Regions from separate parts of the Lottiidibacillus patelloidae genome, predicted to be linked through region 2. Evidence: predicted binding sites of a transcription regulator. Region 2 holds the regulator's gene; the other holds the start of a gene.

Region 1 (6,698 bases), 290 kb from region 2:
CTATGCAGCAACAAATGCCAATGCAACAGCAGATGCCATATGGACACCACCCAATGCACCACTGTGGATGTCACGGACCGATGGGCTATCCACAAATGCAACAGCCGATGATGCAACAACCAATGATGCAGCAACAGCCAATGATGCAATACCCAATGATGCAGCAACCTCAAATGTACCAACAAATGCCAAGGTTAGATGAGGAAAGCAGTGACAATGAGTAACATGAAATCACATAAAGAAGACGATTTTAAAAATCGTCTTCTTTTAAAATTTAAAAATGAATTCAATATTTCGGCAGATGAACTGAAAGTAATTAATGAGAATGTATATTTATTATCTACTGAAAACAATTACTTAGTAATTAAAAGATACAAAAGTAAAAACCACATTCTGAAGCAAATTTGGTTGGCAAGGATATTTGCCGAGAAGTCTTTTTCGGGTTCTGTACGTTTTATCCCATTTGAAAGTGGGAAATACGTTAAAAAATCGGATAAGTATTACTATGCACTGATGCCTTATATTGAAGGGAAGCCACTTTCTTATAATATAAGAAAAGATCGAATTGCTGCTTATGATCATTTACGAATTTTTCAACAAGAAGTATCTATTTTAACTGACCGAAGACCTGAGTTTGTCCCTAAATACTCGCTTTATTCAAAATGGGCGACTCGTCTTGACACATTCTTTTACAACTTATATGACAATCGAAAATTGTTAACGGACTCCCAGCATAAAATGATGAAAAAATTTTTAAAGTGGGGAGAATATGCTCTAGATACGTTACCAATTGAAGTGTTAGAACAAAAGGAAAGAAGTGCAAGAAGAAAAGGAATCATTATTCACGGTGATGTGGCAAATCACAACTTCCTTCGAAAAAATGATGGAAGTATTGTGATGATTGACTATGACCTTATGGCATGTGCACCATTTGAGTATGATACACTCCAATTAGTGAATCGATTTTTCCCATATTGCGATTATTCCTTAGAAAGTATTATGGATGAGTTTCATCACAGTTTATCTGATTTAATAAAAACAAAATGGTTTGCAACCGCATTAATTTATCCTACAGATATATTTAGGGAATGGAATCGTTTAACGACAAATGTGCCAATTAATGAAAAGAAGATATACGACTTTATTTACCAATTAGAAAGACATTATGTTAAAAGAATGGAGCTTGTTTCAGACCTACGCGATATTGTTAAAGAAAAAAACTAGGAAAAATTATAGAGATACTACCTTTATATAACAGACTAAATTCCTCCTCTCTTTGCCATCATAATAGGTGAAAGGGAGGTTTTTTATAATGAAAAAAGCTACTTTTACTACTCTTTCTGCTGCGTTAATCTTTGGTGGATTAGTCGGGTGTAATACAAATGAACAAGGTGTTGAAAATAGGTATGACAATACAACTCGTCCTATAGGTTATTATACTAACGATGACACAGATACCGACTTTGATTACAACAACGGTCGAGGAATGGATCAAGGTCCTTTATCTGATATGTTTGACATAGATAATAATGACAGACGAAATGTGCCATTTATTAACACACGCCGTAATAACGCTCGAGATAATATTCGTGACAGAGGTATGGTTGGCACGTATGATTATGATCGAGGGTATGCAAGAAATGGCACAATTGCTGACCGTATTGATCAGCGAATTGAAGCAATGCCAAATGTAGAAGATGTCAATACAGTTGTCTACAATAATACTGTCATTGTAGCTATCGATACGAATGACAGAAATGACAAAGATGTTGAAGCTAAAGTAAGGAACGCAATCCGAGGCTTAGCTGCTGGTAAAGAAGTTCGCATCGTTACAGATGAGAATATGTTTAGACGAATTGGCACAATTCATGATGGTCTGCGAAATGGAGACCGAATTGATAATTTCCAATCGGATTTAAACGAAATGATGGAAGATATGGGCGATGCAATGAGAGAACCATTTGATAACGACAATTACTAACTTATCCTTTTAGGCAAGAAACCGTTACGGTTTCTTGCTTTTTTTTATAGCTGTCCAATCTGTGTTTCCTTTATCTCAAACAAATTGCTCCAGCTTATACGTCGCTGAACGTTCGCCTCGCTTTTCTATGGATAATTTTTATTTTAGTTGGCAATAATAGATTTTGAGCTATTTTAATATTTATTATTATGTTGAGGTGATCCTATGAAAATCACAATTATTATGATGTTAGTATTGAGTACAGCTGTATTCTCTTATCAAACAATTGTTAAAGAAGTTAAGGGAAAGGAACAAATCACAGTATTAGAAAATGAAAAATTAATCGCACGAACAGAGATAGAACAAGAGAAAAAATCTTCACCAACACTAGCTCCATTACAATTAAAGGTTGTGTTGAAGCGAATTTACTTAGATGGTGAGACAAGCGAAGAAGTAATTAAGCAAACGATTTGGTCAATGGATGACTTTTGGGCTCAATATGAAGACTGGCAATTGTTAGACCAAAAAGAAGGACAAGTCACTTTTAAACAACATATAGATGATATTTCGCCTCTTTTAAAAGCAAACGGCTATTTTGGCATAGACCAAGAAGGTAGGTTATCGATTTATAAAGGGAATCCTGCAGCTGATGAAGTGATTCAATCATTTTTTCAAATTGATTTAGAGAAGTTGGAAAGTAAATTGAAAGAACAACTAAAAGAAGGAATTGTCATTATTTCGAAGGATCAGTATAGTCAATTATTACAATCATTAAAAGAATATGAAGTAAGATAAACAGAAGGGCTACTCATTTTGAGTGGCCCTTCCTTACTGTTTTTTATAGTTGCTTATGATAGAATAAGATAGGGAAATGCATGTTCGGTTTTTGAAAAAGGGAGAGAGAGTCATGTATGAATATATAAAAGGGACAATGAACAATATTGCTTCAACTTATGTAGTTATTGAAACAAATAATATAGGATATCAGATATTAACTGCCAATCCGTTCGTATTCCAAGATCAAATCGGGGAAGAAGTAACGGTCTATACATATCAATACGTAAGAGAAGATTTAATCGCTCTTTATGGATTCCCGACACATGATGAGCGATCTTTATTTATGAAACTGATCCAAGTTTCTGGGATTGGACCAAAGGGTGCACTTGCTATCTTAGCAGCGGGACAACCGAAACAACTTGCTAATGCCATTGAAAATGAAGATGATAAGTTTTTAACGAAATTTCCTGGTGTAGGTAAGAAAACTGCTAGACAAATGATCTTAGATTTAAAAGGAAAGCTCGAAGATCAGCTACCTAACTTATTCCAGCCAGAAGTTCAAGTCGAATCTACACAAGACAAGAACATTCCTTTAGAAGAGGCTATTGAAGCACTAAAAGCACTCGGCTATGCGGAAAGAGAAATTAAAAAGGTCATGCCAATCTTATTAGAGCAGGAATGTTCTGCAGATGAATATGTCAAAAAAGCTTTACGAGCATTATTACAGTAACGGAGGTTGACGATTATGGATGAACGTCTTGTATCGAGCGATGCATCGTGGGAGGAAGAAAAAACGGAACTAAGCCTGCGACCGCAAACGTTAAAACAATATATCGGTCAACAGAAAGTAAAAGAGAATTTAACAATATTTATCCAAGCTGCCAAGATGCGTGAAGAAACTCTTGATCATGTTCTCTTATATGGGCCACCAGGGTTAGGGAAAACAACGATGGCACAAATAATAGCAAATGAAATGGGTGGAGAGTTGCGAACGACTGCAGGTCCAGCTATTGAGCGACCTGGTGATTTAGCAGCGATTTTAACTGCTTTAGAGCCTGGGGATGTATTATTTATTGATGAAATTCATCGCCTCCATAAATCGATTGAGGAAGTTTTATATCCAGCAATGGAAGACTTTTGTTTAGATATTGTTATTGGGAAAGGCGCTTCTGCAAGGTCAGTCCGTCTCGATTTACCGCCATTTACTTTAGTTGGAGCTACTACTAGAGCGGGGAGTCTTTCTGCACCACTGCGTGATCGCTTCGGTGTAATGAGTAGACTAGAGTATTATAAAGAAGAAGACTTAACAGAAATTGTTACGCGATCTGCAGAAATTATGGGAATAGCAATTTCAAGTAGTGCTTCTCTTGAAATTGCTAGACGATCCCGTGGAACACCTCGAATTGCAAATCGCTTACTACGACGTGTAAGAGATTTTGCTCAAGTACAAGGAAATGGTAATATAACGGAAGAGTTAGCTTGTACATCGTTGCAAATGTTGCAAGTAGATGCTTTAGGTTTAGATCATATCGACCATAAACTATTAGTTGGCATGATTGAAAAATTCCGTGGTGGTCCAGTTGGTCTAGATACTATTGCAGCAACGATTGGTGAAGAATCAGAGACGATTGAAGATGTTTATGAACCTTATTTATTACAAATAGGTTTTATTCAACGTACTCCTAGGGGAAGAATAGTAACGAAACAAGCGTATGAACATTTTAATATGGAGGTGCCTAACGAATAAATGGATATTGGGAAAACACTTATTACAATTGGAATTTTGATTGTTATCATTGGGGTTCTCTTTAAATTTATCGGAAAATTACCAGGAGATATCTTAATAAAAAAAGGAAATGCAACATTTTACTTTCCTATCGTAACTTCCATTATTGTTAGTGTTGTTTTTTCATTACTTTTCTATTTGTTCGGGAAGTTCCGCTAAAATAAAGAAAAGGTGCTATGAATATGAAAGTAGAAGATTATGATTTTCACTTACCAGAAGAATTAATTGCTCAGACGCCATTACTTGAGCGTACCAGTTCAAAACTTATGGTATTAGATAAAGAAACAGGTGAGATTGAGCATCGTCATTTTTATGACATTATTGAATATTTGCGTGAAGGTGATTGCTTAGTATTGAATGATACCCGCGTCTTACCTGCAAGGTTATATGGGATGAAAGAGGATACGGGTGCCAAAGTAGAAGTTCTTCTTTTAAATGAAGAAGGGCAAGATAAATGGAAAACGTTAGTTAAGCCTGCCAAAAGGGTGAAAGAAGGAACAGTCATTACTTTTGGTGATGGAAGGTTAAAGGCAACTTGTTTAAGCATGGAAGAACAAGGTGGTCGCGTCCTTCAGTTTCACTATGAAGGAATTTTTTATGAAGTGCTAGATTCATTAGGCGAAATGCCACTTCCACCGTATATTAAAGAACAACTAGATGATCAAGACCGCTACCAGACTGTATTTGCGAAAGAGCGTGGTTCGGCAGCGGCACCAACAGCAGGCCTTCATTTTACAAATGAATTACTAGATGATATTAGAAGCAAAGGGATTCATATCTCTTTTATTACACTCCATGTTGGGTTAGGAACGTTTCGCCCTGTATCTGTTGAAAATATTGATGAGCATGATATGCATGCTGAATATTATTCCATGTCACAAGAAACGGCAGACCTTTTAAATGATGTTAGAGCAAAAGGTGGCAGGATTATAACCGTTGGCACAACTTCTACACGGACAATTGAAACAATCGCTTCAAAAAATGATGGAGTATTTAAATGTGAGTCTGGCTGGACAGATATTTTTATTTATCCTGGCTATACATTTAAAGGTATTGATGCAATGATTACAAATTTTCACTTACCAAAGTCAACATTAATTATGCTTGTTAGTGCCCTAGCTGGTCGTGAAAATGTGATTGCTGCCTACGAAAACGCTGTAAAAAATGAATATCGTTTCTTTAGTTTTGGAGATGCGATGTTAATTATTAATAGGAGGCACCAAGAATGACAGCAATTAGATATGAATTAATAAAAACGTGTAAACAAACAGGAGCGAGATTAGGTAAAGTTCATACGCCACACGGAAGTTTTGATACGCCGGTATTTATGCCAGTAGGTACGCTTGCTACTGTTAAAACGATGGCTCCTGGAGAGATAAAAGACATGGGTGCGAACATCATTTTAAGTAATACATATCATTTATGGCTTCGCCCTGGTAATGATATTATTCGTGAAGCAGGTGGCTTGCATAAATTCATGAACTGGGACGGTGCAATTTTAACTGACTCAGGTGGTTTCCAAGTTTTTAGTTTAAGTGATCTCCGCAAAATTGAGGAAGAAGGGGTACACTTCCGTAATCACTTAAATGGTGAAAAGCTATTTTTATCACCGGAAAAAGCAATGGAAATTCAAAACGACTTAGGCTCAGATATTATGATGGCATTTGATGAATGTCCTCCTTACCCTGCTGAATTTGATTACATGAAAAAATCAGTGGAAAGAACGAGTCGCTGGGCTGAAAGATGTCTTGAAGGACATAAACGTCCGGAAGATCAAGGGTTGTTTGGAATTGTACAAGGTGGAGAATATGAAGAACTAAGAAAACAAAGTGCTAAAGATTTAGTTTCTTTAGATTTTCCTGGTTATGCAATTGGCGGATTATCCGTTGGGGAGCCAAAAGACGTGATGAATCGTGTTCTTGAATTCACAACGCCAGAATTACCTTCTAATAAGCCGCGTTACTTAATGGGAGTTGGCTCACCAGATTCGTTAATTGACGGTGCAATAAGAGGCGTAGACATGTTTGACTGCGTGTTACCTACTCGAATCGCAAGAAACGGAACGTTAATGACAAGTGAAGGTCGTTTAGTTGTTCGAAATGCAAAATATGCACGTGACTTTAGACCGTTAGATGAAAAATGTGATTGCTATACTTGTAAAAATTACAGCCGAGC
Region 2 (6,698 bases):
CATAAGACCGTCATTACTCGTAACAGTATATATTGAAACTTTATATTTATTTAAAACGTGGAGAATTGCAATTTTTGCATTACCTCTTCCAAGTCTAGTTTCATCTTGTATAAGTAATGTATCCGCTTGTTCTTCTTTAAACAGTTGTAAACATTCGTAAATTCCATCTCGATCTACTTCATAACCACTAGCACGTTCGGAAATAACTTTTACAACTTCAAAGTTATAGTTTTCAGCAAGTTTTCTCAGTTCAAGTTCTTGTCTATGTATTGATGTAGTTTGTTCCTCTTTGTTAGTACTAACTCTACAATAGATAATCGCTTTCATATTTGTTTAATTTCTCTCCGCTTTAACAAAATAAACAGAAGAAGTATCGTAATTTATGCTCTCATTTGAAGAGATTGAATTGTTAGGTGTAACCTTTTCACTATTTGTTACTGTTTCAGAACGATCGACGCTTGAAAACATAATTAATAATACTGTAACTATTAGTAAAATTGGATAAGAGTATGCTGGTTTTTCATATTCATTTTCTTTTACTGTGTTTTCCATATATATTCACCTCGTACAGAATGTATGTTCGCTCTTTAAATATATATTAATACGAACAACTGTTCTTGTCAACAAGAAAAACGAACTTATGTTTGTATTTTAAAAATACGCATGCTATAATTTAGAAAATTACAGAATTTCCGAGGTGGAATATGACGAAACTCTCAAAGCGACAACAAGAAATACTAGAGTACATAAAAGATGAAGTAAGCAAACGTGGATATCCGCCAAGTGTACGAGAAATAGGTGAAGCTGTAGGACTTGCTTCAAGTTCAACAGTCCATGGACACCTTTCACGTCTGGAGAAAAAGGGATATATTCGTAGAGACCCAACAAAACCTCGTGCAATTGAGATTTTAGGGGAAGAAGATCAATTTTCAGCAAGACAGGAAGCTGCTGGGACAGTAAGTGTTCCTATCATAGGTAAAGTAACTGCTGGGCAACCAATCACCGCAATTGAAAATGTCGATGAGTATTTCCCCTTACCAGATTCACTAGTTGGGAATGATAAAGTTTTCATTCTCGTTGTTCAAGGTGATAGTATGATAGATGCTGGTATATTTGATGGGGATAAAGTAATCGTTCGCAGTCAAAGTACAGCTTTGAACGGAGAAATTGTTGTTGCGATGACCGAGGAAGACGAGGCTACTGTTAAACGCTTTTACAAAGAAAAAGATCACTTCCGCTTACAACCGGAAAATGAGGCGCTTGAGCCTATTCTATTAAAGCATGTAACCATTTTAGGAAAAGTTATTGGAGTATTTAGAACTGTCCATTAAACTAGCCTAGCCTTGATCCAGCGCTTGGGTCAAGGTATTTTTTGTTCTAATAAATAAGAAAATCCACCACTTATATAAGTGGTGGATTAATTTTTTAGTAAGTTGTAAGATATTGCTCTCTCTCCCAAGGGTGAACTTGTGTACGGAACATATCCCACTCAATTTCTTTTGCTTCAATAAAGTGTTCAACAGCGTGATCACCTAACGCTTTAGTTATTACTTCGTCTTCTAGGAAACGATCTAAAGCATCTTTTAAAGTCGCTGGTAAGTCAAGGATTCCTGCATCCATACGCTCTTTCTTATTCATAACATAGATGTTACGATCAACTGGCGCTGGAGGAGTCATTTTATTTTTAATACCATCAAGTCCAGCTGCTAAAAGTGCCGCCATTGCTAAGTATGGGTTAGCAGAAGGGTCTACACTTCTAACCTCAACACGAGTACTCATACCACGTGCTGCAGGAATACGGATTAGTGGACTACGGTTTTGCATTGACCATGCAACATAGCAAGGTGCTTCGTATCCTGGTACTAAACGCTTATAAGAGTTAACTGTTGGATTTGCAATAGCTGTAAACCCTCTAGCATGTTTAATGATTCCGGCAATAAAGTTCATTGCTGTTTCACTTAAACCATCTTTTGATTTTTCATCGTAAAATGCATTTTCGCCATCTTTAAATAGAGACATGTTAGCATGCATTCCTGATCCATTTACACCGAATAATGGTTTTGGCATGAACGTTGCATGTAATCCATGTTGACGAGCAATCGTTTTAACTACTAATTTAAACGTTTGAATATCATCACAAGCTTTTACAACATCTGCATATTTGAAGTCAATTTCATGTTGCCCTGGAGCAACTTCATGGTGAGAAGCTTCAATTTCAAAGCCCATATCTTCAAGCTCAAGTACGATATCACGGCGGCAATTTTCCCCTAAATCTGTTGGAGCAAGGTCAAAATATCCACCTTTATCATTTAACTCTAACGTAGGTTCACCTTTTTCATCATTTTTAAATAAGAAAAACTCTGGCTCTGGTCCAATGTTAAAGCTGTTAAATCCTAAATCATTCGCTTCTTTTAACATTTTCTTTAAGATTGCACGAGGGTCACCAGCAAATGGAGTTCCATCTGGCATGTAAACATCACAGATTAAACGAGCAACTTTACCTTTTTCTGATGTCCAAGGGAATACTACCCAAGTATCTAAATCTGGATATAATAACATATCTGACTCTTCAATTCTTACGAAACCTTCGATAGATGATCCGTCAAATGTCATTTTATTGTCTAATGCTTTTTCAATTTGCGATACAGGAACTTCCACATTTTTAATTGTTCCTAATAAATCTGTAAATTGAAGGCGAATAAAACGAACGTTATCCTCTTTTACACTTTTTAAAATATCTTCTCTTGAATACTTTGACACTGTAATCTCTCCTTTAAATTTTCTTATATTTAATTACACTTAAACAACATGTTTAATGGAAGAACCTTGATAACTCCCCTTGTATTAAAGAAGTCTTTCCAAAGCGTCCTGCTTGTGGAAGCTGCTTCTTCAATATATCGTGGAGATCTTTTTCACTAGGAGTCTTATCAGAAAGCTTTTGCTGCACTAATTGTGCCTCAGTTTCCTTCATATTAAACACCTTAGTAATTCCTGCCATGTTTAGCCCTTGATCAAGGAGCTCTTTTATTTCTAACAACTTGTCGACATCATTGAAAGAAAATAGGCGACGGTTCCCATCAGTTCTAGCTGGTTGAATTAAGTTATGCTCTTCATAATAACGAATTTGCCGGGCTGTCAATTCTGTTAACTGCATTACAATCCCCATGGGGAATAACGGCATATCACGACGTGTACTACTCATTAACATAACCTCCTTTACATATTTCCATTCTATGCCATGTTATAAAAAATGTCAAACAAATGTTAGCTTTTCTAACATGAATTTTAAAAATAGGTATTTTTTCATATTTTTAATTGTGTTTAACCATGAGAAATGCTAAATATGAACGAATATATCTTACTAATATAAAAATGACCTGTTAATATTTAACAGGCCACACATACTTATAACGTCAGTCCAGTTACTTTATACCATTTAGCTTTGTAATAATAATACCCCAAATAATGGTATCCTTCAAAATAATACGTTTCAGTTGCATCTAATATAATATCTTTTGCAATTGACCATGTATCGCCATTCTCGTTCGTTAGTTTTGCTTCTATATAAATAGAATCCGCAGTATCTAAATCATCTACCCAATATTGAAAATGGACACTACTTTCTTCTCCATAAAATGTAAAAAAATTATTATATATATATCGTTGTTGTATCCACTCACCTGTATTAATATCATTATAATCTTCAAAATAGTAGATTTTATTCCACACATAGTTATTATCTACTACATAGTGTGATGCTCCTGTTTCTTGTGCAAACGCTGCAAGTTCACTCAAATCAAATTGCCACTCTTTGGAGAATCCAGTATCCGCTTCAACTTTCACTTGTAATGATCCTCTAGTTAAATCAAATGCATCTCCTCCATCAAAACTAGATGCATTATCATAAAATTTTATATAAAAAAACTCTTGGATATAGTCAGAATGATCATGAGCTACATAATCCATTTCTATATAGGAGTACATAGCTTTAAAAAAGATTGGCTCAGTACTTGATAACACTTCTATTGTTTTAGTATTAATATTGTTTGTAGTATCATAATCAGCAATATTTACAGCTAAATCTTCATTATACAAATCAGATGCAGTTACTGTTAAATCATACATACCGGGATCACCAAATGTTAAAGGAATTGTTACATTTACACCCTCACCTTTAGGGACTTGAACTATCGTTGAATAAAGAAGATTCTCACCATGCATAACTGAAACTAATGTTGAACCACCTATATCACCATTAATCTCCGATACTTGGAAACTAATATTAAACGTTTCACCAGCTTTTATTCCTTCAGGTACTTCAATTTCCCCAACTTCAACGTCGGGACGTAATAACACTGTTGTAGAACCTTTTAATACTTTTTTAACTCCTGTTTGGTCATCATCAATATGAATCTTTGCATGCAATTCTTCATAAGCAAATAAGTCTGTCAATGACGCTACTTCATAAAGCCCATTCGAAAGCGCAATACCTTTTACATTATGAGTAATTGTTTCCCCATTTACGATATACTTCAGTTGCACTTTTTTTAGTTCATTTGGTAACTCATAACCTTCTAATTCATTTGATACTTTAATATAAACATCTGTTCCAACTTCTCCTGCCAGTGCAATCACCTGCATTGAAAAAGGATCTAGATTTCCGTTTCCACTACCCTTCCCATTCCCATTTGCAGTACTTGTTGTACTAGCAATAAACGAAAAAGCTAATGCTAGCACAATCAATGCAGAAATTAATTTCTTTCTCATCATATCGATCTTCCTCCTGTATAAACAGAAATTAGTAAGAGCATAGCAGTTAAAGCTAAGAGCAAAATATAGGTCAATTACAAGAGAGAAAAGCTTTTATCATGAACTTTAAACTAATACACAACTTACCATTCATATATTATTAACACTCCTTGTAATTAGTACAGAATTTAAAAATTTTCTTTGCTACATTTTAATAAAAACTACTTACAATTTTAGGGAATTATTTCAAAATACATTTTCTTCGTTATAAAAAAACACGAGTGAAAGGTTAAATTACCTCTCACTCGCTATATTAGCTTTTTATCCAAAACCGTCTTACAACATTTCCATTAGGTTCGACGATTTCATTTTTGAATTTTCCACCATTGTTAATGATCGTCCGTTCTGATGCAATGTTTTCTTTATCACAACATACTAGAACTTCTTCTATAGAAAGTTCTTTCGTTTTTTGCAATGCTAAGTTTAATAATCTCGTTGCATAACCTTTTCTACGTTGAGAAGGACAAACACCATAGCCGATGTGGCCTCCGGCAATCCGCAACCTTTCATTTAGTCGGTGGCGAATGTTCACTGCTGCAACAACCTTCTTTTCTTCATTAATTAACCAATAGGTAGAGTGAGGAACATAATTTTCAGGTAAGTTATCTTCAACTTCAGATTCGGATAACCATAGTAGCATATCCTCAAAGTTCGTAGGATTTCTTTCAACAACCCACGGTACAATATCTTCTCCACTTTCAATCCATTCGTTATAAAAAGCTAAATAACTATCTTTATATTCTATAGAAGGTTTTACTAATTTCACTTCACTCTTCAGAGCAAGTCCCTCCTTTATAATGTTATTAATTCTTTTTTCACAAGATGCTGCAGTGCAGTAACAATAGCGATTTTCACATGTTCATAAGTTAATCCACCTTGCACAAATGCTAAATAAGGAGGACGAATTGGACCATCTGCAGTAAGCTCTAAGCTCGCGCCTTGGATAAATGTCCCCGCAGCCATGATAACGTCATCTTCATAACCAGGCATGTAGTTTGGGTAAGGTGTTACGTGTGAATTTATCGGAGATGCAAATTGTATAGCTTGGCAAAATGCAATCATTTTATCTTTATCTTCAAAACGCACTGCTTGAATTAAATCTGTTCGTTTTGCATCCCAATTAGGTGTTGTTTGCAACCCAACTTCTTCTAAAAGCGCAGAACTAAATACGGCACCTTTTAAAGCTTGGCCAACGACATGGGGTGCTAAAAATAATCCTTGATACATTTCTAGTAAACTATATAATGATGCTCCTGCTTCACTACCAATACCTGGCGCTGTGAGGCGATAAGCACACAACTCAACTAAATCCTTTTTACCAACGATATAGCCACCAATTTTTGCAAGTCCCCCGCCAGGGTTTTTAATAAGGGAACCTGCCATTAAATCTGCTCCAACTTCTATTGGCTCTTTCTTTTCTACGAATTCTCCATAACAATTATCAACAAAAACAATCACATCGCTTTTTATTTGTTTTACAAAGCTGATCATCTCTTCGATTTGGTCAATCGTAAACGACGGTCGGTCTGCATAACCTTTCGAACGTTGGATTGCAATCATTTTTGTCTTTTCATTTATGGAATCTTTTACTGAATCAAAATCCACACGCCCATTTTCTAGTAAGTCAATATGGCGATATGAGATTCCAAAATCTTTTAATGAACCATTATTTTCTCCACGTATCCCAACAATCTCATCAAGTGTATCGTAAGGTTTTCCTGTAATATAAATTAATTCATCCCCTGGCCTTAATACACCAAACAACGAAATAGTAATGGCATGCGTTCCTGAAATGATTTGGGGCCGCACTAGGCCTGCTTCTGCTTTGAATACATCAGCATACACTCTTTCAAGCGTGTCACGTCCTGAATCGTCGTATCCATATCCTG

The links. Region 2 encodes LexA, which represses DNA repair genes until DNA is damaged. Its sites were predicted from a motif close to CGAACATATGTTCG; they were not measured.
Region 1: a site for LexA is predicted at 2,829-2,842, ahead of ruvA (Holliday junction branch migration protein RuvA). Genes of this name have one in related genera too.

The regions. Positions count from the first base shown of each region.
Region 1 is NZ_NPIA01000002.1:308,670-315,367, reverse strand. It holds gene CIB95_RS05655 (LysM peptidoglycan-binding domain-containing protein) at 1-224, shown strand, start outside; gene CIB95_RS05650 (phosphotransferase) at 217-1,224, shown strand; gene CIB95_RS05645 (YhcN/YlaJ family sporulation lipoprotein) at 1,313-1,981, shown strand; gene CIB95_RS05640 (intercompartmental signaling factor BofC) at 2,186-2,755, shown strand; gene ruvA (Holliday junction branch migration protein RuvA) at 2,868-3,467, shown strand; gene ruvB (Holliday junction branch migration DNA helicase RuvB) at 3,483-4,484, shown strand; gene CIB95_RS05625 (DUF2905 domain-containing protein) at 4,485-4,682, shown strand; gene queA (tRNA preQ1(34) S-adenosylmethionine ribosyltransferase-isomerase QueA) at 4,706-5,752, shown strand; gene tgt (tRNA guanosine(34) transglycosylase Tgt) at 5,749-6,698, shown strand, end outside.
Region 2 is NZ_NPIA01000002.1:23,583-30,280, forward strand. It holds gene CIB95_RS04035 (YneB family resolvase-like protein) at 1-327, opposite strand, end outside; gene CIB95_RS04040 (hypothetical protein) at 334-552, opposite strand; gene lexA (transcriptional repressor LexA) at 705-1,331, shown strand; gene glnA (type I glutamate--ammonia ligase) at 1,426-2,760, opposite strand; gene CIB95_RS04055 (MerR family transcriptional regulator) at 2,813-3,202, opposite strand; gene CIB95_RS04060 (hypothetical protein) at 3,406-4,770, opposite strand; gene CIB95_RS04065 (GNAT family N-acetyltransferase) at 5,063-5,587, opposite strand; gene CIB95_RS04070 (methionine gamma-lyase family protein) at 5,602-6,698, opposite strand, start outside.